Regions from separate parts of the Streptomyces sp. P9-A4 genome, predicted to be linked through region 1. Evidence: riboswitches for the same ligand, from Rfam matches in the RefSeq annotation. Region 1 holds a riboswitch; each other region holds the start of a gene.
The links. Region 1 has a riboswitch for cobalamin ahead of cobN (cobaltochelatase subunit CobN). Riboswitches for the same ligand answer to the same signal wherever they lie in the genome.
Positions count from the first base shown of each region.

Region 2: linked by a shared signal. The riboswitch ahead of V4Y03_RS22950 (ribonucleoside-diphosphate reductase subunit alpha) and the one ahead of cobN (cobaltochelatase subunit CobN) in region 1 are both predicted to bind cobalamin.
Region 3: linked by a shared signal. The riboswitch ahead of V4Y03_RS01975 (energy-coupling factor ABC transporter permease) and the one ahead of cobN (cobaltochelatase subunit CobN) in region 1 are both predicted to bind cobalamin.
Region 4: linked by a shared signal. The riboswitch ahead of V4Y03_RS06970 (cobalamin biosynthesis protein) and the one ahead of cobN (cobaltochelatase subunit CobN) in region 1 are both predicted to bind cobalamin.

Region 1 covers NZ_JAZIFY010000001.1:3,558,395-3,564,142, reverse strand. The annotation lists gene V4Y03_RS15955 (precorrin-8X methylmutase) at 1-595, opposite strand, end outside; gene V4Y03_RS15950 (cobalamin biosynthesis protein CobG) at 592-1,827, opposite strand; cobalamin riboswitch at 1,901-2,040, shown strand; gene cobN (cobaltochelatase subunit CobN) at 2,080-5,706, shown strand.
Region 2 covers NZ_JAZIFY010000001.1:5,051,458-5,057,205, forward strand. The annotation lists gene V4Y03_RS22945 (ribonucleotide-diphosphate reductase subunit beta) at 1-788, opposite strand, end outside; gene V4Y03_RS22950 (ribonucleoside-diphosphate reductase subunit alpha) at 788-3,163, opposite strand; cobalamin riboswitch at 3,297-3,428, opposite strand; gene V4Y03_RS22955 (GNAT family N-acetyltransferase) at 3,483-3,983, opposite strand; gene mctP (monocarboxylate uptake permease MctP) at 4,059-5,681, opposite strand; gene V4Y03_RS22965 (DUF3311 domain-containing protein) at 5,678-5,748, opposite strand, start outside.
Region 3 covers NZ_JAZIFY010000001.1:437,448-443,195, reverse strand. The annotation lists gene V4Y03_RS01990 (ATP-binding cassette domain-containing protein) at 1-578, opposite strand, end outside; gene cbiQ (cobalt ECF transporter T component CbiQ) at 575-1,324, opposite strand; gene V4Y03_RS01980 (energy-coupling factor ABC transporter substrate-binding protein) at 1,331-1,756, opposite strand; gene V4Y03_RS01975 (energy-coupling factor ABC transporter permease) at 1,753-2,451, opposite strand; cobalamin riboswitch at 2,481-2,688, opposite strand; gene V4Y03_RS01970 (PTS-dependent dihydroxyacetone kinase phosphotransferase subunit DhaM) at 2,754-3,173, opposite strand; gene dhaL (dihydroxyacetone kinase subunit DhaL) at 3,170-3,925, opposite strand; gene dhaK (dihydroxyacetone kinase subunit DhaK) at 3,934-4,926, opposite strand; gene V4Y03_RS01955 (ArsR/SmtB family transcription factor) at 5,101-5,478, opposite strand; gene V4Y03_RS01950 (heavy metal translocating P-type ATPase) at 5,601-5,748, shown strand, end outside.
Region 4 covers NZ_JAZIFY010000001.1:1,545,601-1,551,348, reverse strand. The annotation lists gene V4Y03_RS06975 (cobyric acid synthase) at 1-783, opposite strand, end outside; gene V4Y03_RS06970 (cobalamin biosynthesis protein) at 780-1,754, opposite strand; cobalamin riboswitch at 1,790-1,929, opposite strand; gene V4Y03_RS06965 (hypothetical protein) at 2,044-2,265, opposite strand; gene V4Y03_RS06960 (inorganic phosphate transporter) at 2,278-3,552, opposite strand; gene V4Y03_RS06955 (alpha/beta hydrolase) at 3,938-5,065, shown strand; gene V4Y03_RS06950 (hypothetical protein) at 5,211-5,748, shown strand, end outside.

The DNA.
Region 1 (5,748 bases):
TGCCGCCGCGCCGGCCCCGTACGACGAGGTATTCGAGGCCGAGGTCCTGGGCGGCCAGCGCGTCCTTGGACTCGGCGGCGCCGATGAAGCCGACCGGTATGCCGAGGACGGCCGCCGGGCGGGGCCCGCCCTTCGCGACCATCTCCAGGAGGTGGAAGAGGGCGGTGGGGGCGTTGCCGATGGCGACGACGGAGCCTTCGAGGCGGTCCCGCCAGAGTTCGAGGGCGGCGGCGGAGCGGGTGGTGCCGAGTTCGGCGGCGAGGCCCGGCACGGCCGGGTCCGACAGCGCGCAGATCACCTCGTTGTCGGCGGGCAGCCGCTTGCGGGTGACGCCGCTCGCGACCATCTGCGCGTCGCAGAGGATCGGCGCACCGGCGCGCAGGGCGGCGCGGGCGTCCGCGACGACCCCGGGGGAGTACGCGATGTCCTGCACGAGGTCGGTCATGCCGCAGGCGTGGATCATCCGGACCGCCACCTGGGCGATGTCGGCGGGCAGGCCCGCCAGATCCGCCTCGGCGCGGATGGTGGCAAAGGACCGGCGGTAGATCTCCGCCCCGTCCTTCTCGTAGTCGAACATCCTGGTGCTCTCGCTCATCTCGTGTGGGTCGGCAGGGCGCGGGCCGCCGCGACTGCCGCGGGCAGGGAGGTACGGGGGGTGGGGGCGCCGTCCACTAGATAGGTGTCGTCGCCGGTGGCGAGGACACCGGTCCAGGCGCCGTACGGGTGCCCGCAGCGGCGCGCGCACCCGGAGAAGTGCACGGGCAGCGGCCCGGGGGGCGCGGCGAGGGCGTCCGCCCGGACGTCGGCGAGGGACTTGGCGCACCCGGGGCGTCCGGTGCAGGCGGTGACCCCGGCGCCGGGGGCGTCGGGGCGGGTGATCAGGCCGTACGACTCCAGCTCGGGGAGTCTCGCGGGGTCGGTGGTGACGACCGCCCCGCGCCAGGGCGTGAGCCGGATCTCGCCGGCGGGCGGCAGGGCCCGCAGCTGGGCGGCGGTCAGCCGGCCGAGCGGGGCGAGGACGTGCAGGGCGTGCTCGCCGAGCGGCCCGGGTGCGGGGGGCGGGGACGCGGGAAGCGGCGGTACGGGTACGGGCTCCGCCGGGATCCCGGCCCGTGCGAGGGCTCCTGCCCAGTCGGGTACGTGCCCTTCGGGCAGTTCGCGGGGCCGCCAGGCCCCGTTCCCGGCGGTCTCGGCGGCGTCGAGGAAGGCGAGGGCGGCGGTGAGGGCGGCGCGGACGGCGTCGTCGGCGGCGAGCCGGAAGACCCGCGCGCCGAGCCACAGCAGGACGGTCCCGCCCTCTCCTGCGACCAAGCTCACATCGCCGCCGAGCCCGGCGACGTCCCCGCGCCCGTCGTCGAGGAGGAACAGGAACCGTCCCGAAAGGGACGCGGCCCGGGGTTCGGCACACAGGGCGGTGTCCAGGGCGCGCGCCCACAACTGCACGTCCGCGTACCCGAGTCCGTCGAGTCCGGAGGCCGGGGAGGCCACGATGTTGCGGACGCGTTCATGGGTGGGGGAGGGCAGCAGCCCCGCCCCGGCGAGAAGCCCCGCGAGCTCCGCCCCGCAGCCGTCGCCGAGACCGCGCAGCTCCGCGTTGCCCCGCGAGGTGATGCTGATCCGCCCGTCACCGAGGGTCTCGGCGACAAGGGCGAGCACCTCGACCTGACGCACGGTCAAGCGCCCGCCGGGCAGGCGCAGTCGGGCGAGCCGGCCGTCGTCGGCGGGATGCAGGCGCAGCGCTCCGGGGCAGGCGTCGCCACGGTCCCGTATGCGAGCTTCGCCCGGTTCGGGCGGCGGGGGCGGGGTGGGCGGCATGGCGGCGAGCATACCCACGGGGAACCGGGCGGCCACCGAGTGTGATCCGGCCGACTCCCCGGCTCCCTCCGGCGCGGAGACCGCACGATCTAGGATGCAGATCGGCATGGGGTCCCAGGACCCCGGGGAGGAAGCCCGGTGAGAATCCGGCGCGGTCCCGCCACTGTGAGCCCGTACCAGCGATGGTGCGGGTGAGTCAGGAACTCCCGCCGTCCATACGACCACCCGGGGCGCGGACAACCCCGAGGAAGGCCTGCGCTCGCCATGCTTCTGCTGCTGTCGCACTCCGACACCGATCTGCTCAGCGCCCGCGCGGCGACCGCCGGCTCCGGCGGCGGTCCGGTCGAGTACCGCTTCGCCAACCCCTCCCGGCTGCCGCTCGCCGACCTTCCGGCCCTGCTCGACGGCGCCGACCTGGTCGTCGTACGGCTCCTCGGCGGGCTCCGCTCCTGGGAGGACGGCCTCGACGCGGTCCGCGCGGCCGGGAAGCCGATGGTCGTCCTCAGCGGCGAACAGGCCCCCGACGCCCAGCTGATGGAGGCGTCCACCGTCCCCGTCGGCGTCGCCACCGAGGCCCACGCCTACCTGGCGCACGGCGGCCCCGCGAACCTGGAGCAGCTCGCCCGCTTCCTGTCCGACACGGTGCTCCTCACCGGTCACGGCTTCGAGGCCCCGGCCGCCGCCCCCACCTGGGGCCCCCTGGAGCGCACGCCCCGGACGACCGACGGTCCGACGATCGCCGTGCTCTACTACCGCGCCCACCACATGAGCGGGAACACCGCCTTCGTCGGCGCCCTCTGCGAGGCCGTCGAGGACGCCGGAGCCCAGGCCCTCCCGCTGTACGTGGCCTCCCTGCGCGCCCCCGAGCCGGAGCTGCTCGACCGCCTCCGCACCGCCGACGCCATCGTCACCACCGTTCTCGCGGCGGGCGGTACGAAGCCCGCCGAGGCGCAGGCCGGCGGCGACGAGGAGGCCTGGGACGCGGGCGCGCTCGCCGCGCTCGACGTGCCGATCCTCCAGGCGCTCTGCCTGACCGGCTCGCGCGCCGCCTGGGAGGAGAACGACGAGGGCCTCTCCCCGCTGGACGCCGCCAGCCAGGTCGCCGTGCCCGAGTTCGACGGCCGGCTCATCACCGTCCCGTTCTCCTTCAAGGAGATCGACGAGGACGGCCTGCCCGCGTACGTCGCCGACGCCGAGCGCGCCGCCCGCGTCGCCGGGATCGCCGTCCGGCACGCCCGCCTCCGCCACATCCCGAACGCCGGGAAGCGGCTGGCGCTCGTCCTCTCCGCGTACCCGACGAAGCACTCCCGCATCGGCAACGCCGTCGGCCTGGACACCCCCGCCTCCGCCGTCTCCCTGCTGCGCCGGCTGATCGCCGAGGGGTACGACTTCGGGCCCGAGGCCGACCTCCCCGGCCTGCTCTCCGGCGACGGCGACGAGCTGATCTACGCCCTCATCGAGGCCGGCGGCCACGACCAGGACTGGCTGACCGAGGAGCAGCTCGCGAAGAACCCGGTCCGCATCCCGGCCGCCGACTACAAGCGCTGGTACGCGACGCTCCCCGAGGAGCTGCGCACCCACGTCGAGGAGCACTGGGGCCCGGCGCCCGGCGAGATGTTCCTCGACCGCTCCCGCAATCCGGAGGGCGACATCGTCCTCGCGGCCCTGCGGCGCGGGAACCTCCTGATCCTCATCCAGCCGCCGCGCGGCTTCGGCGAGAACCCGATCGCGATCTACCACGACCCCGATCTCCCGCCGTCCCACCACTACCTGGCCGCCTACCGCTGGATCGCCGCCCGCGCCGAGGACGGAGGCTTCGGCGCCGACGCCATGGTCCACCTCGGCAAGCACGGCAACCTGGAGTGGCTGCCCGGCAAGAACGCCGGTCTGTCCGCCGCCTGCGGCCCCGACGCCGCCCTCGGCGACATCCCGCTGATCTACCCCTTCCTGGTCAACGACCCGGGCGAGGGCACCCAGGCCAAGCGCCGCGTCCACGCCACCCTCGTCGACCACCTGGTGCCGCCGATGGCCCGCGCCGACTCGTACGGCGACATCGCGCGCCTGGAGCAGCTGCTCGACGAGTACGCGCAGATCTCCTCCATGGACCCGGCGAAGCTGCCCGCGATCCGCGCCCAGATCTGGACGCTGATCCAGGCCGCCAAGCTCGACCACGACCTGGGCCTCCAGGAGCGCCCGGAGGACGACGGCTTCGACGACTTCCTGCTGCACGTCGACGGCTGGCTGTGCGAGGTCAAGGACGCCCAGATCCGCGACGGTCTGCATGTCCTCGGCGGCGCCCCGGAGGGCGAGGCCCGGGTCAACCTGGTCCTCTCCATCCTGCGCGCCCGCCAGATCTGGGGCGGCACGCAGGCGCTGCCGGGTCTGCGCGAGGCGCTCGGCCTGGACGAGTCGGCCGCGACCCGCACCACCGCCGACGAGGCGGAGGCCAAGGCGCGCGAGCTGGTCGAGGGCATGGAGGCGGCGGACTGGTCCGTGGACGCGATCCCGGCCGTGGCCGCCGCGTACGGCTCCGAGGTGCACGCCGTGCTGCGGTTCGCCTGCGAGCAGGTCGTGCCGCGTCTGGCCGGCACCACCGACGAACTCACCCACGCCGTCCACGCGTTGAACGGCGGCTTCGTCCCGGCCGGCCCCTCGGGCTCGCCGCTGCGCGGCCTGGTCAACGTCCTGCCGACCGGCCGGAACTTCTACTCGGTCGACCCGAAGGCCGTGCCCTCCCGGCTCGCCTGGGAGACCGGGCAGGCGCTCGCGGACTCGCTCCTGGAGCGCTACCGCACCGACAACGGCGAGTGGCCGACCTCCGTCGGGCTCTCCCTGTGGGGTACGAGCGCGATGCGCACCGCCGGCGACGACGTGGCCGAGGCGCTCGCCCTGCTCGGCGTCCGCCCGCTGTGGGACGAGGCCTCACGCCGCGTCAACGGCCTTGAGCCGATCCCGCTCGCCGAGCTGGGCCGCCCGCGCGTCGATGTCACACTGCGCATCTCGGGCTTCTTCCGGGACGCGTTCCCGCACGTCATCGGGCTTCTCGACGACGCCGTCCGGCTGGTCGCCGGCCTGGAGGGCGAGTCGGCCGAGGAGAACCACGTCCGGGCGCACGCGCAGGCCGACCTCGCGGAGCACGGCGACGAACGGCGCGCCACGACCCGCATCTTCGGCTCGCGGCCGGGGACGTACGGCGCGGGCATCCTCCAGCTGATCGACTCGCGCGACTGGCGCACGGACGCGGACCTCGCCGAGGTGTACACGGTCTGGGGCGGTTACGCGTACGGGCGCGGGCTCGAAGGCCGCCCGGCGCGCGCCGAGATGGAGACCGCGTACAAGCGGATCGCGGTCGCCGCGAAGAACACGGACACCCGCGAGCACGACATCGCCGACTCAGACGACTACTTCCAGTACCACGGCGGCATGGTCGCGACCGTCCGCGCGCTCAGGGGCACGGCCCCCGAGGCGTACATCGGCGACTCGACCCGCCCCGAGACCGTCCGTACCCGCACGCTCGTCGAGGAGACCTCCCGGGTCTTCCGCGCCCGCGTGGTCAACCCGCGCTGGATCGAGGCGATGCGCCGCCACGGCTACAAGGGCGCGTTCGAGCTGGCGGCGACCGTCGACTACCTCTTCGGGTACGACGCCACGACGGGTGTCGTGGCCGACTGGATGTACGACAAGCTGACGCAGGAGTACGTCCTCGACCCGGAGAACCAGGCCTTCCTGAAGGAGGCCAACCCCTGGGCCCTGCACGGCATCGCGGAGCGCCTCCTCGAAGCCGAGTCGCGCGGAATGTGGGAGAAGCCGGACCCGGAGACCCTGGCCGCCCTGCGCCAGGTGTTCCTGGAGACCGAGGGCGACCTCGAAGGCTCCTCCGACGAGGACTAGGTCCTCACCGGGGCGGGGGCGGGGGCGGGGGCCGGGGCCGGG
Region 2 (5,748 bases), 1.5 Mb from region 1:
CCGCACAGGTCGCGGCCGAACTGCAGCTCCGCCTCGACGGCCTCCTTCAGCATGTCCGTGACCTGCTGCTGGAGGGCGTCGTCGAAGAGCTCCGGCTCCTCCTTGCGGACGGTGTCCACGACCTCGAAGGCGAAGTTCATGTGCATCGTCTCGTCACGGAACACCCAGTTGGTGCCGGTGGCCAGGCCGTGCAGCAGGCCGCGGGACCGGAACCAGTACACGTACGCGAAGGCGCCGTAGAAGAACAGGCCCTCGATGCACGCGGCGAAGCAGATCAGGTTCAGCAGGAAGCGGCGGCGGTCGGCGGCCGTCTCCAGACGGTCGATCTTCTCGACCGAGTCCATCCAGCGGAAGCAGAACTGCGCCTTCTCGCGGATGGAGGGGATCTCCTCGACCGCGTCGAAGGCGGCGGCGCGGTCGTCCGGGTCGGGCAGGTAGGTGTCCAGCAGCGTCAGATAGAACTGGACGTGCACCGCCTCCTCGAAGAGCTGACGGCTCAGGTACAGCCGCGCCTCCGGGGAGTTGATGTGCTTGTAGAGCGTCAGCACCAGGTTGTTGGAGACGATCGAGTCGCCCGTCGCGAAGAACGCGACCAGACGGCCGATCATGTGCTGCTCGGCCGGCGTCAGCTTGGCGAGGTCGGCGACGTCCGAGTGGAGGTCGACCTCCTCCACGGTCCAGGTGTTCTTGATGGCGTCGCGGTAGCGCTCGTAGAAGTCCGGGTAGCGCATCGGACGGAGGGTCAGCTCGAAGCCCGGGTCGAGGAGGTTCTTCTTCTCGTTGGTCATTACTGGCAGGCCTCGCAGGACTCGGGGTTTTCGAGGGAGCAGGCGAGGGCGTCCGCGTCGGGCGTCGCCTGCTGGACGGGGATGGCGGCGGCGGCCGTCGACGCCTGGGCGGCGCGGGCGATCCGGGTCGCCGGGCGGGAGCGCAGGTAGTACGTCGTCTTCAGGCCCTGCTTCCAGGCGTACGCGTACATCGACGACAGCTTGCCGATCGTCGGCGTCTCCAGGAACAGGTTCAGCGACTGCGACTGGTCCAGGAACGGCGTACGGGCGGCGGCCATGTCGATCAGACCGCGCTGCGGGATCTCCCAGGCCGTCCGGTACAGCTCGCGGACCTCGGCCGGGATCCAGGTGAAGCCGGCCACCGAACCGCTGGCGTCGCGGAGCGCGTCACGGGTCTGCGCGTCCCACACGCCGAGCCTCTTCAGCTCGTCGACCAGGTAGGAGTTGACCTGGAGGAACTCGCCGGACAGCGTCTCGCGCTTGAACAGGTTGGAGACCTGCGGCTCGATGCACTCGTAGACGCCCGCGATCGAGGCGATGGTCGCCGTCGGCGCGATGGCGAGCAGGAGGCTGTTGCGCATGCCGACCGCCGCGATCCGCTCGCGCAGCGCCGCCCAGCGCTCCGGCCAGTTGAGCTCCACGTCGTAGTGGTCGGGGTGCAGGACGCCGCGGGCGGTGCGGGTCTCGTCCCAGGCGGGGAGCGGGCCGCTGCGCTCGGCGAGGTCGGCGGAGGCCTCGTACGCCGCCAGCATGATCCGCTCGGAGATCTTCGTCGACAGCGCGCGCGCCTCGGCGGAGTCGAACGGCAGCTTCAGCTGGAAGAAGACGTCCTGGAGGCCCATCGCGCCCAGGCCCACCGGCCGCCAGCGGGCGTTGGAGCGGCCCGCCTGCTCGGTCGGGTAGAAGTTGATGTCGACGACGCGGTCGAGGAAGGTGACGGCCGTGCGGACGGTCTCGTCCAGGCGGTCCCAGTCGATGTCCGAACCGACGACGAACGAACCCAGGTTGACCGAGCCCAGGTTGCAGACGGCCGTCTCGCCGTCGTTCGTGACCTCGATGATCTCGGTGCAGAGGTTCGAGGAGTGGACGACGGTGCCGGGCTCGGCGGTCTGGTTGGCGGTCCGGTTCGAGGCGTCCTTGAAGGTCATCCAGCCGTTGCCGGTCTGGGCCAGGGTCCGCATCATCCGGCCGTACAGGTCACGGGCCGGCATGGTCTTGCGGGCCAGGCCCGCCGCCTCGGCCTTGTGGTAGGCGGCGTCGAACTCCTCGCCGTACAGGTCGACCAGCTCGGGCACGTCCGCCGGGGAGAACAGCGACCAGTCGGCGTCGGCGTTGACCCGGCGCATGAACTCGTCAGGGATCCAGTGCGCCAGGTTCAGGTTGTGCGTGCGGCGCTGGTCCTCGCCGGTGTTGTCGCGGAGCTCGAGGAACTCCTCGATGTCCGCGTGCCAGGTCTCCAGGTAGACCGCGGCGGCGCCCTTGCGGCGACCGCCCTGGTTCACGGCGGCGACGGAGGCGTCGAGGGTCTTCAGGAACGGCACGATGCCGTTGGAGTGCCCGTTGGTGCCCCGGATCAGCGAACCGCGGGCCCGGATGCGGGAGTACGAGAGGCCGATGCCGCCCGCGTGCTTCGAGAGCCGCGCGACCTGGTGGTAGCGGTCGTAGATGGAGTCCAGCTCGTCCTGCGGGGAGTCCAGCAGGTAGCAGGAGGACATCTGCGGGTGGCGGGTGCCGGAGTTGAAGAGCGTGGGGGAGGACGGCAGGTAGTCCAGGCGGCTCATCAGGCCGTACAACGCGGCGACCTCGTCGAGCGCGCGGACCGAGTCGTCCTCGGCGAGACCGCAGGCGACGCGCAGCATGAAGTGCTGCGGGGTCTCGATCACCTCGCGGGTGATCGGGTGGCGCAGCAGGTAGCGCGAGTAGAGGGTGCGCAGACCGAAGTAGCCGAAGCGGTCGTCGCCGGCCCGGTCGATCGTCGCGTCGAGCCGGTCCGCGTGCAGCGCGACGAAGGCGGCGGTGCGGTCGGCGATCAGACCCTCGCGGTGACCGACGGCCACGGAGGCGGAGAAGGCGACGGCGCCCTGGCCGGCCGCCTCGTCGGCGATCGTGATCGTCAGGAGCCGGGCGGCGAGCCGGGAGTACGCCGGGTCCTCGGCGATCAGGCCCGCGGCAGCCTCGGTGGCCAGTTCGCGCAGCTCCGCCTCGTCCGCGACGGCGCTGCGACCGCGGAGCGCGGCGGCGGCGACCTTGCCGGGGTCGGTGTCGGGGAGATCGGCGGTGAGGTCGGTCAGGGTCCGCAGCAGCACGGTCCCGGGGCCGTCGCTCTCGACCGCGGAAGCCTCGGCGGACGCCGGATCGGCGGGCGCGATGGTCACGTGGGGGCTCTCCCTCGCTCGGCTCGGGGCCGCGGCGGGGGAAGGCGGGCAGGCGGGCACCCGTACGCGCGGGTGCGCCGCGTCCACCGGCCCACTCCGCGAGGCCCGGACGTCTGTGGCACCCGGAACGGACGGACCGGGCGCGCTGTCGTCAGGTCCTCGGACTCACGTCGTACGGATCCGTCGAATCCGTATGAAGCACACCGTTGCGGGACAGTTCCGGATTCGCGCCGGATTCCCCTGCGTCGACAGCGAGGACGAGCATACATGTGGGGGGCGCCGCTCGTGGCACCCCCCACATGTTGTGTCGGTCCCGGGCTCAGAACGCCAAGGCGTAGGTACGCAGGCGGTGGTCGGGGATCGGCTCCCAGTCCCGCTCGGGGGTGCGGACGAAGCCCAACCGCTCGTAGATCCGGTGCGCCGAGACCATCTTCGCGTCCGTGGAGAGCACGATCCGCGCGCACTCCGGCAGGTTCCGCGCCCGGTCCACGCAGGTGCGTACGAGGGCTTCCCCGACGCCCCTGCCGCGGGCCGCCGGAGCGACCACGAGCATCCGGAACTCGGCCTCGCCGGGGACCGCGATGTCCGCCCAGGTGGTGCCGCCGGGGGCGAAGGTCACCCCGCCGATGATCCCGTCCTCGGCGTCGACGGCGACGAGCACCTCGCTCTCGCGCGCCCGCCGGGCGGTGTCGCGCAGCACGTCCAGATAGAAGTCGTCCTCTCCGTGCAGCAGCAGTCCGTCGTTCAGATAGGTCAGCCCGGTGAGGTCACCGAGCTCCTCGTACTCCTCGGGCCGTACCGCCCTGATCGTGAAGTCCATGACGGTCAGTGTGCCCCGGCGCGTACGGAAAGGGGCCCGGGATTTTCCCGGGCCCCTTCACCGCGCGTCCGTGGGTCAGTGCGACCCGGCGCCGACCTTCGGGAGGTCCTTGACCCCGGAGTCGCCGCGGTCGGCCGTGTAGTCCGCCGGGGAGGTCTCGTCGACGCCCTCGGGGGCCTTGACGGCCTTGAGGACGAAGGTCAGGACGACCGTGACCACGACGTTGAGGACGAAGGCGGTGAGGCCGATGTAGCCGATCTCGCCGATGCCCGGGATCTCCGCGGAGGAGCCGCCGAAGTGCTTCTGGGTCGGGCTGGCGACGCCGTACGCGGCGACCGTGCCGTAGACCATGCCGACGGCCCAGCCGGCGAGCAGCGCCCAGCGGTGGAACCAGCGGGTGAACAGACCGCCGACCAGGGCCGGGAAGGTCTGGAGGATCCAGATGCCGCCGAGCAGCTGGAAGTTGATCGCGACCGTCTTGTCCATGGTGAGGACGAAGACCAGCGCGCCGACCTTCACCAGGAGCGAGACCAGCTTGGAGACCTTGGTCTCCTGGGCCGGGGTGGCGTCCGGTTTGATGAAGTCCTTGTAGATGTTGCGGGTGAAGAGGTTGGCCGCGGCGATCGACATGATCGCGGCCGGGACGAGCGCGCCGATGCCGATCGCGGCGAACGCGACGCCCGCGAACCAGTCCGGGAACATCGTCTCGAACAGCTGCGGGATCGCGAGCTGGCCGTTCTTCACCTTGATCCCGGCGGCGATCGCCATGAAGCCGAGCAGCGCGAGCAGGCCCAGCATCAGCGAGTACAGCGGCAGGATCGTGGTGTTGCGGCGGATGACGTCACGGCTCTTCGACGACAGCGTCGCCGTGATGGAGTGCGGGTACATGAACAGCGCGAGCGCCGAGCCGAGCGCGAGGGTCGCGTACGTCCACTGGCCGGCCTCACCGGGGACGAGCGCGCCGCGCGGCTTGCCGGTCGCCGGGTTGGTCTGCGCGTACGCCTCGCCCGCCTTGGCGAAGATCTCGTCGAAGCCGCCCAGCTTGATCGGGATGTAGATGATCGCCACCGCGATGACGATGTAGATCAGGGTGTCCTTGACGAAGGCGATGAGCGCCGGGGCGCGCAGGCCCGAGGAGTACGTGTACGCCGCGAGGACACCGAACGCGAGCAGCAGCGGCAGGTCCTTGACGAACCAGTGGGTGTTCTCGCCGCCGCCGACGCCCATCACGTCCAGGACGGCCTGGATGCCGACCAGCTGGAGCGCGATGTACGGCATGGTGGCGAGGATGCCGGTGACCGCGACCGCGAGCGACAGGCCCTTGGAGCCGAAACGGCCGCGCACGAAGTCCGAGGTGGTGATGTACCCGTGCTTGTGCGAGACCGACCACAGGCGCGGCAGGAAGGTGAAGATCAGCGGGTAGACCAGGATCGTGTACGGCACGGCGAAGAAGCCGGCCGCGCCCGCCGCGTAGATGGCCGCCGGGACGGCGACGAAGGTGTACGCGGTGTAGAGGTCGCCGCCGAGCAGGAACCAGGTCACCCAGGTGCCGAACGACCGGCCGCCCAGGCCCCATTCGTCGAGGCTCTGTTCGTTGTCGGCCTTGCGCCAGCGCGCGGCCAGGAAGCCCATGACCGTGACGGCCACGAAGAAGAAGACGAAGACGCCGAGCGCCACGCCGTTCACGCCGTCCTTCATCGCGCGTCACCTCCCTTGCGGGCACGCTGGTCCAGCTGCCACAGCTTGTACGCGATCATGGTGAGCG
Region 3 (5,748 bases), 3.1 Mb from region 1:
CGCAGCCGGTGGAGCGTGTCGAGCAGCCGCTCCTGGCCGTGCGGATCGAGTCCCGCCGTCGGCTCGTCCATGATCAGCACCCGTGGCCGCATCGCCACGGCCCCCGCGATCGCCGCCCGCTTGCGCTGCCCGTACGACAGCAGGTGCGTCGGCCGGTCCTCCAGGGCCGCGATGTCCAGCGCCTCCAGCGCCTCGCGCACCCGGAGCCGCACCTCCTCCTCCGGCAGTCCCAGGTTCATCGGCCCGAACGACACGTCCTGGCCGACCGACGCGGCGAACAGCTGGTCGTCCGGGTCCTGCACCACCAGCTGCACGGTCGTCCGCAGCAGGGTCAGCCCCTTCCGGTCGTACGCCACCTCCTCCCCGTCCAGGAGCAGCGACCCGCTCCCGCACCGCAGACCGCCGCTGAGCAGCCGAAGCAGCGTCGTCTTGCCGCCGCCGTTGCGGCCGAGCAGCGCGACCGCGCGCCCTTCCGCCACCGCGAAGTCCACCCCGGAGAGGACAGCGGGACCGTCCTCGTAGGCGAAACCGGCGCGGACCAGCTCGACGACGGGGGTGGGGGGCGTCGAAGACGTCACGGAAGGAACCTTTCCAGTACGAGGGTGAGGGCGACGAGCCCCGCGAGGAGCGCGCCCGAGGCGGCGAGGAACCGGCGGGACACCGCACACGCGGGCACCATGACCCGCAGCGTCCCGTCGTAACCCCGCCCGGCGAGCCCCGACTGCAGCCGCTGCGCCCGGTCGAAGGCCCGGACGAACGTCGTCGCGCCGAGACCGGCCAGCGACCGCCAGGTCGCCGCCCGTGTGGTGTGCCCGAGCCGGGCCGCCTGCGCCTGCCGGATCTTGGCCAGCGAGTCGAGCAGCAGGAAGATGATCCGGTACATCACGAGCGCCACGTCGACCACCGGCGCCGGCACCCCGGCCCGTACGAGCCGGGGCAGGACGTCCGACACCGGCGTCGTGAACGCGAACAGCAGCACCCCGAGCGAGGCCGACGCGGTCCGCAGCAGCAGCCCGCCCGCCTGCGCGGGCCCGCCGGGCGCCCACGCGACGAGCCCCCGGGCGCCGCCGACCTCGAAGAGCAGCGGAACGGCTCCCGTGACGCAGAACGCGAGCGGCACCCGGAAGGCCCGCCACAGGGCCCGGCCCGGCACACCGGCCGGACCGAGCAGGACCGTGAGCGTGGCCGCCGCGACGAGCACGGCGCCCGGCCACGGCGGCAGACCGACGGCGCACAAGGTCAGGCCGAAGCCGAGCAGCGCCTTCTCGGCAGGATGACGGAGGCGCCAGCGACCGCTGTGCGCCGCCGCGTCGATCGGCAGCATCGGCGGCTACGCGTCCTGCCCGTCGGGTGCCCCGCGCGGCGGCGCGGCGGCGGGCTCGTCGTGCGGGGGAGCGGCGCCGTGCTCGTGCGCGGCGGCCCCCTCCTCCACGGCCGCCCCGGCCTCCGCCTTCGCTCGTTCCGCCCCCTGTCTGCGGCCCCGCCGCAGACCGAAGTAGTACGCCAGGACGCCCGCGCCGACGGCCGCCTGCAAGGCGAACAGCGCGGACTCGATCTCTCCGGACGGCGGCTCGTACAAGGGGCTGAACCACGGCTCGTAGTCCGGGCGAAGTTCCGTGATCGCGGTCTCCGCCTCCGCGTCGGAGCCGGTGAACGGCTCCTTCTTGTGGTCCCCGAGCCCCAGCGCCAGCGGCAGCACCGCGAGCGCGGCGACGACGAGCAGCAGCAGGGCGTTGATCTTCGCGTTCCTGCTCATCGCGCGGCCGCCTCCTCGTGCCGGTCCGTCCGACGCCCGGCGAGGACGCCGAGCCGGATCAGTTCACCCTTGCTGGACTGCGTGAGCAGCCGCATCACGAGGACGGTGAGCAGGCCCTCGCTCACCGCGAGCGGAATCTGCGTCACGGCGAAGATCCCGCCGAACTTGACGAGCGCGCCGGGGACACCGCTGCCCGGGTCGGGGAAGGCCAGGGCCAGCTGGACGCTGGTCACGCAGTACGTGGAGAGGTCGGCGACGAACGCGCCGAAGAAGACGGCGACCATCAGCGGCGCCCCGAGGCGGCGCACCAGCCGGTACGTCCCGTAGCCGGCCCAGGGGCCGACGATCGCCATCGAGAAGGCGTTCGCGCCGAGCGTGGTCAGGCCGCCGTGCGCGAGCAGCAGCGCCTGGAAGAGCAGGGTGATCGTCCCCAGGACCGCCATGATCGGCGGCCGGAACAGGATGGCGCCCAGACCCGTACCGGTCGGGTGTGAGCAACTCCCCGTCACCGAGGGCAGTTTGAGTGCCGACAGGACGAAGGTGAAGGCGCCGGAGGCGCCGAGCAGCAGGGTGGACTCGGGATTCGACCGCACCTCGCGGGTCAGCGCGCGGACCCCGTGGACGACGAACGGCGCGGACGCGACGCCCCAGGCGGCGGCGTGCACAGGGGGTAGATACCCCTCGGCTATATGCATGGTTGGGAGACCCTCTCCAGCACCTCGTGGATGGACAACGCACCCTGGCCGGTCTCCTGGCTGACGGTCATGCCGTCCGGACTCCGCCTTCCCACACCACGACGGTCTCCCGACGCGGTCCAGTGGCTTCCCCGAGGGTGTTCCCCGCGGGGGTGGAGCCGGACCTCCCGATCACAGTGGCGAGGGCCGCACCGGTACTTCACCGGTTTCCCGTACACCAAGGCCCTGCGACATTAGTGCGTTGACCTGCTGGATCACAACACGGTCGCCACCCGGTGCGGCGTCTCGGTCACTCCGCGCACTCACTCCTTGCGGTAGGCGTACGCCTCCGAGGCCGCCGCGGCCACCGCGTCGAGGTCCCCGCCCGCGCTCGCCGTGACCAGGGCGGCGACCGCGCCCTCGACGAACGGCGCGTCCACCAGGCGGGTGCCCCCGGGCAGTTCGTCGCCCTCGGCGAGCAGCGCCTTCACGGTGAGTACGGCGCTGCCCAGATCGACCAGGACCGCCACCCCGGCGCCCCGGTCGACGGCCTTCGCCGCCTCGCAGATCAGCTCGGAACTTGTGCCGAGGCCGCCGTCCGGGGTCCCGCCCGCGGGGGCCACGGGCGCCAGGTCGCCGCCGCCGGCGAGCCCCCGGGCCAGCTCGGCCACCGCCGTCGCGACGGCGGCGCTGTGCGAGACGAGCACGATGCCGACGGAACCGGCCGGGGTCCCGCCGCTCATGACGCCCCCTCGGCGCGCGAGGTCTCGGCGCCCGCCGCTTCCGTACGCGAGGACTCCGCGCTGCGTGAGGCTTCCTCGCTGCGTGAGGCTTCCGCGCCCGCCGTCTCGTCGAGTGCCGCGAACAGCAGGGCCGAGGACGTCGCCCCCGGGTCCTGGTGGCCCACCGACCGCTCGCCGAGGTAACTGGCCCTGCCCTTGCGGGCCCTCAGGGGTACGGTCGCGAGGGCGCCCGCCTCGGCAGCCGTACGGGCGGCACCGTACGACTCCCGCAGCCCCTCCACGGCCGGCACGAGGGCGTCCAGCATCGTCTTGTCGCCCACCTGGGCCCCGCCCAGCTGCGACACGGCCGCCACACCGGCACCGAGGGCCTCCGCCAACTCGGCCCGGGTGACCCGCTCGCCGTCGCCCAGCGTCTTGCCCGCACGGCGCAGCAGCGTGCCGTACAGCGGCCCCGACGCGCCGCCGACCGTGGAGATCAACTGCCGTCCGGCGGTGGTGAGCACCGCGCCCGGCGTCGCCGGCGGCTCCTTCGCGAGGATGTCGCTCACGGCGGCGAACCCGCGCTTGAGGTTGACGCCGTGGTCGGCGTCGCCGATGGCCGAATCCAGCTCGGTGAGCCGGTCCGCCTCGCGGTCGACCGCCTCGGCCAGGTGGGTCAGCCAGCGGACCAGGAAGTCCGCGCCGAAGGTCTCCGTGCCGTCGTCCACCCGGTCCGCCTCTCCCGTCTCTTCCTTCTCTCCCACCTGTTCCATCACCCGGCTCACCGTCCCCAGCGCAGCGCCGGTGTCTCCACGGGCGCGTCCCAGAGCCGCAGCAGTTCCTCGTCCACCTCGCACAGGGTCACCGAGCAGCCGGCCATGTCGAGCGAGGTCACGTAGTTCCCGACCAGGGTCCGGGCCACCGGCACCCCCCGCTCGCCGAGCACCCGCTGCACCTCGGCGTTGTATCCGTACAGTTCGAGGAGCGGGGTCGCTCCCATCCCGTTCACCAGGGCGATCACCGGCCCGGACGGGCGCAGGTCCGTCAGGACGGCGTCGACGGCGAAGTCCGCGATCTCCCGCGAGGTCATCATCGGCCGCCGCTCGCGTCCGGGTTCGCCGTGGATGCCGACCCCCAGCTCCAGTTCGCCTTCCGGGAGGTCGAAGGTGGGGCTGCCCTTGGCGGGGGTGGTGCACGCGGCGAGCGCCACGCCGAAGGACCGGGAGCGTTCGTTCACCCGGCGGGCGATCGACTCCACCCGCTCCAGCGGGGCGCCCTCCTCGGCCGCCGCGCCCGCGATCTTCTCCACGAAGAGGGTGGCGCCGGTGCCGCGCCGGCCCGCCGTGTACAGGCTGTCCGTGACGGCGACGTCGTCGTCGACGAGGACCTTGGCGACCCGGATGCCCTCCTCCTCGGCGAGTTCCGCGGCCATCTCGAAGTTCAGGACGTCCCCGGTGTAGTTCTTGACGACGAACAGCACCCCGGCGCCGCTGTCCACCGCCGCCGCGGCCCGCACCATCTGGTCGGGCACGGGGGAGGTGAAGACCTCTCCCGGGCAGGCGGCCGCGAGCATCCCCGGCCCCACGAACCCGCCGTGCAGGGGCTCGTGCCCGGACCCTCCGCCGGACACCAGAGCGACCTTCCCCGCGACGGGCGCGTCCCGCCGCGTCACGACCCGCCGCTCCACGTCGACGCTGAGCTCGGGATGCGCGGCGGCCATTCCGCGCAGGGCATCGGCGACGACGGTCTCGGGGACGTTGATGAGCATGCGCATCGGTACCTCCTGGTGAGGCTGACAGAGAATGTCGACTCGGTACCGACTCTAGTGAGGGGGCGCCCGGTTGTGGCGGTGATCGCCGCACGCCCCGCCTTCTTTCCGGTCACCACGACGGGATGCCCGGCCCTCTCGGGGAACACGAGCGGACCCCGGCCGGTCCGCCCGCCCCGGCTACGCCCCGCGCACCCCGGTGGCCGGGTCCGTCACGCCGAGGCGGAGGTGCTCCACGTGGTGGAGGGCCTGGTCGAGGAGGCCGGCGACATGGTCGTCGTGCAGGGCGTAGACCACGGAGCGGCCCTGCCGGGTGCCGGTGACGAGGCCGAGGTTGCGCAGCAGACGGAGCTGGTGGGAGCAGGCGGACTGCTCCATGCCGACGGCGTCCGCGAGTTCGGTCGCCGCGCAGGGCCCTTCGCGCAGGCGGGCCAGGATCAGGAGCCTCGACGGTGTGGAGAGGGCCTGGAGGGTGGTGGCGACCTGCTGCGCGTTCTCGGGGGTCAGGCGGGTGCGCGCGGGTGCGCCGTCGTCCGTGGTGTTCGCTCCGTGGCCCATGGACGCCATCCTACGGAAATGAACACATGAATGGATGTTCAAGTATTCCTGTACGGTGGGACGGTACGACCCCTCCCGTGGGTGAGCGCGTGCGCCCCCTCCCCCGAAGGACTCCTTCCGCCATGGTCTCCACCCTGACCGAACCAGCCCGGCCCTCCGCCGTGACCACGCCGCCGCGCCGCCGCACCCGCGTCCTCGCGCTGCCGGAGGCCCGCTGGGCGCTGGCCGCCCTGGTCCTCTTCCTGGCCGCCCTCCCCCCGCACCTCCTCG
Region 4 (5,748 bases), 2.0 Mb from region 1:
GACGGTGCCGCGCAGCGACACCCTCAGGCCGTCCTCCTCGTCGATGCCGAGCCCGTGCGCGTACGGCAGGACGCCGAAGGTCCGGCGCCCGGTGAGCCCGTGCAGCATGTCGAGACCCGGTTCCAGGAGGGTGACGTCACCCCGGAACTTGTTCACGAGATAGCCCGCGACCAGCGACTGGTCCTCGGGCGAGAGCAGCGCCGTCGTCCCGAAGAACTGGGCGAAGACCCCGCCCCGGTCGATGTCCCCGACGACGACCACGGGCAGCTTCGCGGCCCGCGCTATGCCCATGTTCACGATGTCGGTGCGCCGCAGATTGATCTCGGCCGGACTGCCCGCCCCCTCGCAGATCACGGCGTCATACGTGCCCCGGAGCTCCTCGAGGCACGCCATCACCGGCTCGAAGAGCGTCTTCTGCCGTCCCCCGTGCAGCCTCTTCCCGGAAGACGCCTCCCCAGCCCCCCCGAAGAACCCCCGGGCGCTCATCTCCCCCACCGGCCTGCCCATGAGGACGACCTGGCTGGAGCGGTCGCTGCCCGGCTTGAGCAGCACTGGGTTCATCAGCGCGGTCGGCTCGACGCGGGCGGCCTGCGCCTGCATGGCCTGCGCCCGCCCGATCTCGGCGCCCTCGCGCGTCACGAAGGAGTTCAGGGACATGTTCTGTCCCTTGAACGGCGCGACCTTGATCCCCTGCCGGACCAGCCAGCGGCAGATGCCGGCCGTCACGACGCTCTTGCCGGCGTCGGACGTGGTCCCGGCGACGAGCAGCCCCCCACCCCTCATGCGTTCCTCCGCTTCAGCGCGCTCGCGATCATCCGGCCGCCCACACAGGCGGCCAGGGTCAGTCCGGTGACCCGGCGGGACAGCCGGACCGCCCGGTCGATGTCGGCGACCTCGACGGGCCGCCCCTCCCCGTTCAGGACGGGCCGGTGCTCGGTCCTTCCGGCGTACGAGAGGGTCCCGCCGAGCCGTACGCCGAGCGCGCCCGCGAAGGAGGCCTCGACGGGGCCCGCGTTGGGGCTCGGGTGCTTCGCCGCGTCCGCCCGCCAGGCCCGTACGGCCCCGCGCGGGTTCCCTCCGGCGAGCGTCGCGGCCACGGCCGTCAGCCGGGCGCCGGGCCAGCCGGCCAGGTCGTCGAGGCGGGCGGAGGCCCAGCCGAAGCGGCGGTGGCGCGGCGACTTGTGGCCGACCATGGCGTCGAGGGTGTTGACGGCGCGGAAGGCGACGAGGCCGGGCACGCCCGCGACCGCGCCCCAGAAGAGGGCGCCGACCACGGCGTCGGAGGTGTTCTCGGCGACCGACTCGACGACCGCGCGGGCCATCGCCGGTCCGTCCAGGGAGTGCGGGTCGCGCCCGCACAGGTGGGGCAGCCGTTCCCGGGCCACCTCCAGGTCCCCGGCGGCGAGGGCGCCGCCGATCGCGCGGGCCTCCCGCCCCAGGGTCGTACCGCCGACGACGGCCCAGACGGAGGCGGCGGTGAGGGCGACGGAAGCGGCCGGCCGGTTCCGCACGGTCCGGGCGGCGAGCGCGCCGAGGGCGGCGGTGGAGCCGGCGCAGACGGCGGTGTGCAGGGCGCCCCAGCCGCGGTGGTCGCGCCACAGGGCCCGTTCGACCCCGGCGGCGGCCCGGCCGAACGCGGCGACGGGATGGCCGCGGCGGGGGTCGCCGACGAGCAGGTCGACGGCGAGGCCCGCGGCGGCGCCGTACGCGAAGACGGCGGTGGCTCTGGAAGGTCTGGGGCTGCGGCCGGGCATGGCGCTGCGTCCTCACTCAGGGTCCGCGCCCTGGATCGACGTGACCGGCGGCGAGAGTTCCTGACTCCCGGACCCTTCGGATCCGGTCACAGTGGCGGGACCGCGCCGGATTCGCACCGGACTTCCTCTACTGCCTCCGTAATGGCCTCGGCAGTCCACCACGGCCCGAGAACAGCCGTCAACTCACCCTTGACCTGCATCGCGTCACTGTGCGAAGCACCACAAACACGACGGCCGGGCGGCCCGCACACGAGGTGCGGACCGCCCGGCCGTTGGTGTTCGCGGACCGTCAGGCGACGATCAGGTAGATCCCGTACGCCACGGCCGCGAGGCACAGGGCGAAGCAGGCGTAGGCGCCGGTGCGGGCCAGGGCGGCGGAGCCTCCCTGGGCGGCGGCCTGCTCCTGCTTGGAGAGGCCGATGACGCCGAGGGTGAAGAGGCCCACCAGCGCGACGGTCGCCACGAGGCTGACTCCGAAGACGGAGCCGAGGGCTGCCCAGTCGATCTTCATGTCGTTCGTTCCTTACACCGCTGCGGCGGGGGCCGGGGGAGCGCTCGGGTCGGTCGGGGCCGGCGCGGGGATGGTGGTCTTGAGGTCCTCGTCGGTGACGGCGGCGACGGAACCGGCCGGCGGCGGCGGGGTGACGGCCGCGATGGCGGTGGTCACCACACCCGCGGGCTCGGCCTCGGCGTCGAGGTCGTCGGCGGTGACGTTGTGCTGGTCGACCGGCTTGCGGCGGGACAGCGACCAGATGACGCCCGAGCCGGCGATCAGCAGGACCGCGACGGCGGCGATGCCCCAGGGGCCCTGCTTGGTGAGGAACTCGGCACCGGCGCCGACCAGGGCCGCGGCGGGCAGGGTCAGACCCCAGGCGACGAACATCCGGGTCGCGGTCGACCAGCGGACGACACCGCCCTTGCGGCCGAGACCGGCGCCCATCACGGCACCCGAGCAGGACTGGGTGGTGGAGAGGGAGAAGCCGAGGTGCGAGGAGGCCAGGATGACCGTCGCGGCGCTGGTCTGGGCGGCGAAGCCCTGCTGCGGCCGGAGGTCGGTGAGGCCCTTGCCCATGGTGCGGATGATGCGCCAGCCACCGAGGTAGGTGCCGAGGGCGATCGCGACGCCGGCGGAGACGACGACCCAGAGCGGCGGGTTGGAGCCGGGGTCGACGACGCCCTGGGTGACCAGGGCCAGGGTGATGATGCCCATCGTCTTCTGGGCGTCGTTGGTGCCGTGGGCGAGGGAGACGAGACCGGCGGAGGCGATCTGGCCGACCCGGTAGCCCTTGGCGGTGTGCTTCTCGTCGGTCTTCGCGCCGATCCGGTACGTCAGCCTGGTGGCCAGCATCGCGGCGAGACCGGCCACGATCGGCGCGGCGACGGCCGGGATGAGGACCTTGGTGACGATCGTCGGGCCGTTCACGGCCGACCAGCCGGCCGACATGACCGCGGCGCCGATGAGACCGCCGAAGAGGGCGTGGGAGGAGCTGGACGGCAGTCCGAGCAGCCAGGTCAGCAGGTTCCACAGGATGGCGCCGACCAGCGCGGCGAAGATCACCTCTGTGCGGATGCCCTCTTCGTTGATGATCCCGCCGGAGATCGTCTTGGCGACCTCCACGGACAGGAACGCGCCGACGAGGTTGAGCACGGCGGACATGGCCACCGCCGTCTTGGGCTTCAGCGCACCGGTCGAGATGGTCGTGGCCATCGCGTTGGCGGTGTCGTGGAAACCGTTCGTGAAATCGAACACGAGAGCTGTCACGACCACAATGGCGAGCAGCAGCGTGATGTGTTCCATTTACCCAGGCAATCGTTTGGCGTCAGTGGCCAGTCGAACGTAGGCAACCTGAGTGAACGGAAGGTGAACTGGGTCGGGCGCTGCGGTGTCCCCATCCGGTGTCAAGACATTCCGCTTACGGCTCCGGCGTGCCGGTCGTCCACGATGCGGTCACCCCGCGACCCCGGGTAATCCGGGCGAACACCGGGCACGTACGACCTGACCCGGTTCGCCCCACGCCACCCGGTTCCGCTCCCCGGACCGCGTCATCCGGACGGGCGACCCCGCCGAGGAGACCCATGTCACTCCCCAGGGGCCCTCCCCGAGGCGACCCCGGCCCCCGCCCCACCCCCCCGGCCGGGTCCGTCCGGTGGCAGCCCGCCCCCACCGTGCCGAGACTGGGAGCGTGCGCCCGGCTACAGCGACGGCAGCGGCCGTCACCACTCTGATCGGTGTCGGCGCGGTCGCGATCGCGGCCGGCCGGTACGCCAGCGACGTCGCCCTCAGGGCGCCGTCCGGACGACCCCTGCCCGGGGATCCCAAACTGACCGTGCACGCCACGGACCCCGAACGGATCACCCTCACCCGCAGCCTCGCCTCGCTGCGCCCCGGCACGTACGGGATCGAGGGCCACGGCCTGCACGCCGTCGTCGGCCCCGTCCTCGACCGGGTCCCGCACACCGCGGACACCGTCGTCCGGCGCCTGGAACGGGTCGAACTCGGGGTGTTCGGCCCCGGAGCCCGCGTCCGGTTCACCCCCCAGCTGCACCGGGGCACACCGATCACCGCCCTCGGGCTCGCCCAGGAGGACGTCGAGATCCCCGGCGAACTCGGCCCGCTGCCCGCCTGGCTGGTCGCCGCCCCCCGCACCACCTGGGTCATCGCCCTGCACGGCCTCGGCACCACCCGCGAGCACCCGCTCAACGTCGTCCCCTTCTTCAACCGGCGCAAGATCCCCGTCCTCGTCCCCGCCTACCGGGGCGACGAGGGAGCACCCGCCTCCCCCGACGGCCTCGCCCACCTCGGCGACTCCGAATGGCGCGACGTCGACGCCACCATCCGGTACGCCGTCCGTCGCGGCGCCCGCAAGGTCGTCCTGCACGGCTGGGGGACCGGGGCCTCGATGGCGCTGCGCGCCGCCGCCGAGTCCGGGATGCGCGACCGGATCAGCGGCCTCGTCCTCGACTCCCCGGTCCTCGACTGGGAAGCCACCCTCCGCAACCTCGTCTCGGCCCACCACGTCCCCGGACCGCTGCTCCCGCTCGCCGTCCGCTCCGCCCAGGGCAGGACCGGAGTCCACGGCGACCTGCTCATGGCCGCTTCCGAACCCGAGGCCCTGCGCGTCCCGGTCCTCCTCCTGCACGGCCCCGACGACACCGTCGCCCCCTGGGAACCCTCCGTCGAGCTCGCCGCGCGCCGTCCCGACCTGGTCACCCTCCACACCGTGCGGCACGCCCCGCACGCCGCGATGTGGAACGCCGACCCGGTCCGTTACGAGGAAGCCCTCCGCCGCTTCCTCACTCCCCTCCTCTGAGGCCGCCGCCCCCGTTCCGCCGAGGCCGTCCGCGACTGTTCTCCCCGGGCGGCCGCGCCTGTTCCCGGGCCCGTCCGCGCGCCCGTCATGACGGGGTGGCCGATTCCGATTGGGCTTTCGGGCCGTCAGCGGGAAGACTGCCCCCGTGACGTCTCGAAAGCCCGATGAACCATTGGCGCGCAACTCCAGACTCCGACTCGTCCGCCCGCGGGCGCTGGCCACCGCCCGACGGGCCGTGACGACCCGGCGCACCCGGCCTGCGCCACGGCCGCCCGAGGGCACTCCGCCCCGCGCGGAACTCGCCCGCCAGGCCCGGCAGGTCCTCGCCGACGCCGTACGGATCGCCCGCTGGGCCGCGGTCGAGCGCGGCGCCGACACGGCCCCCCGCACCGGTCCCGGCACGGCCCCGGCCACCGTCCCCGCCGCGGTCCTCGCCCAGGAAAGGGCCGCCGCCGCACTGGACCTGACGCCCGGCCAGATCCGGGCCGGCTGGGACCGCGCGCGGCTCGCCGGACTCGTCGAACTCCACGGCGGCACCGTCCGCCCCGGCTGGCGGCTGCACGCCTGGGACCGGGACGACTCCGCCGTCCTGCGCGGCTGGGTCGCGCTCTTCGACGCCTGGTCCCTGGTGCACCCGGCCTCCGAAGGGGTCGCGCCGAGCGCCGTCGCCGAGGTCGTCGAGG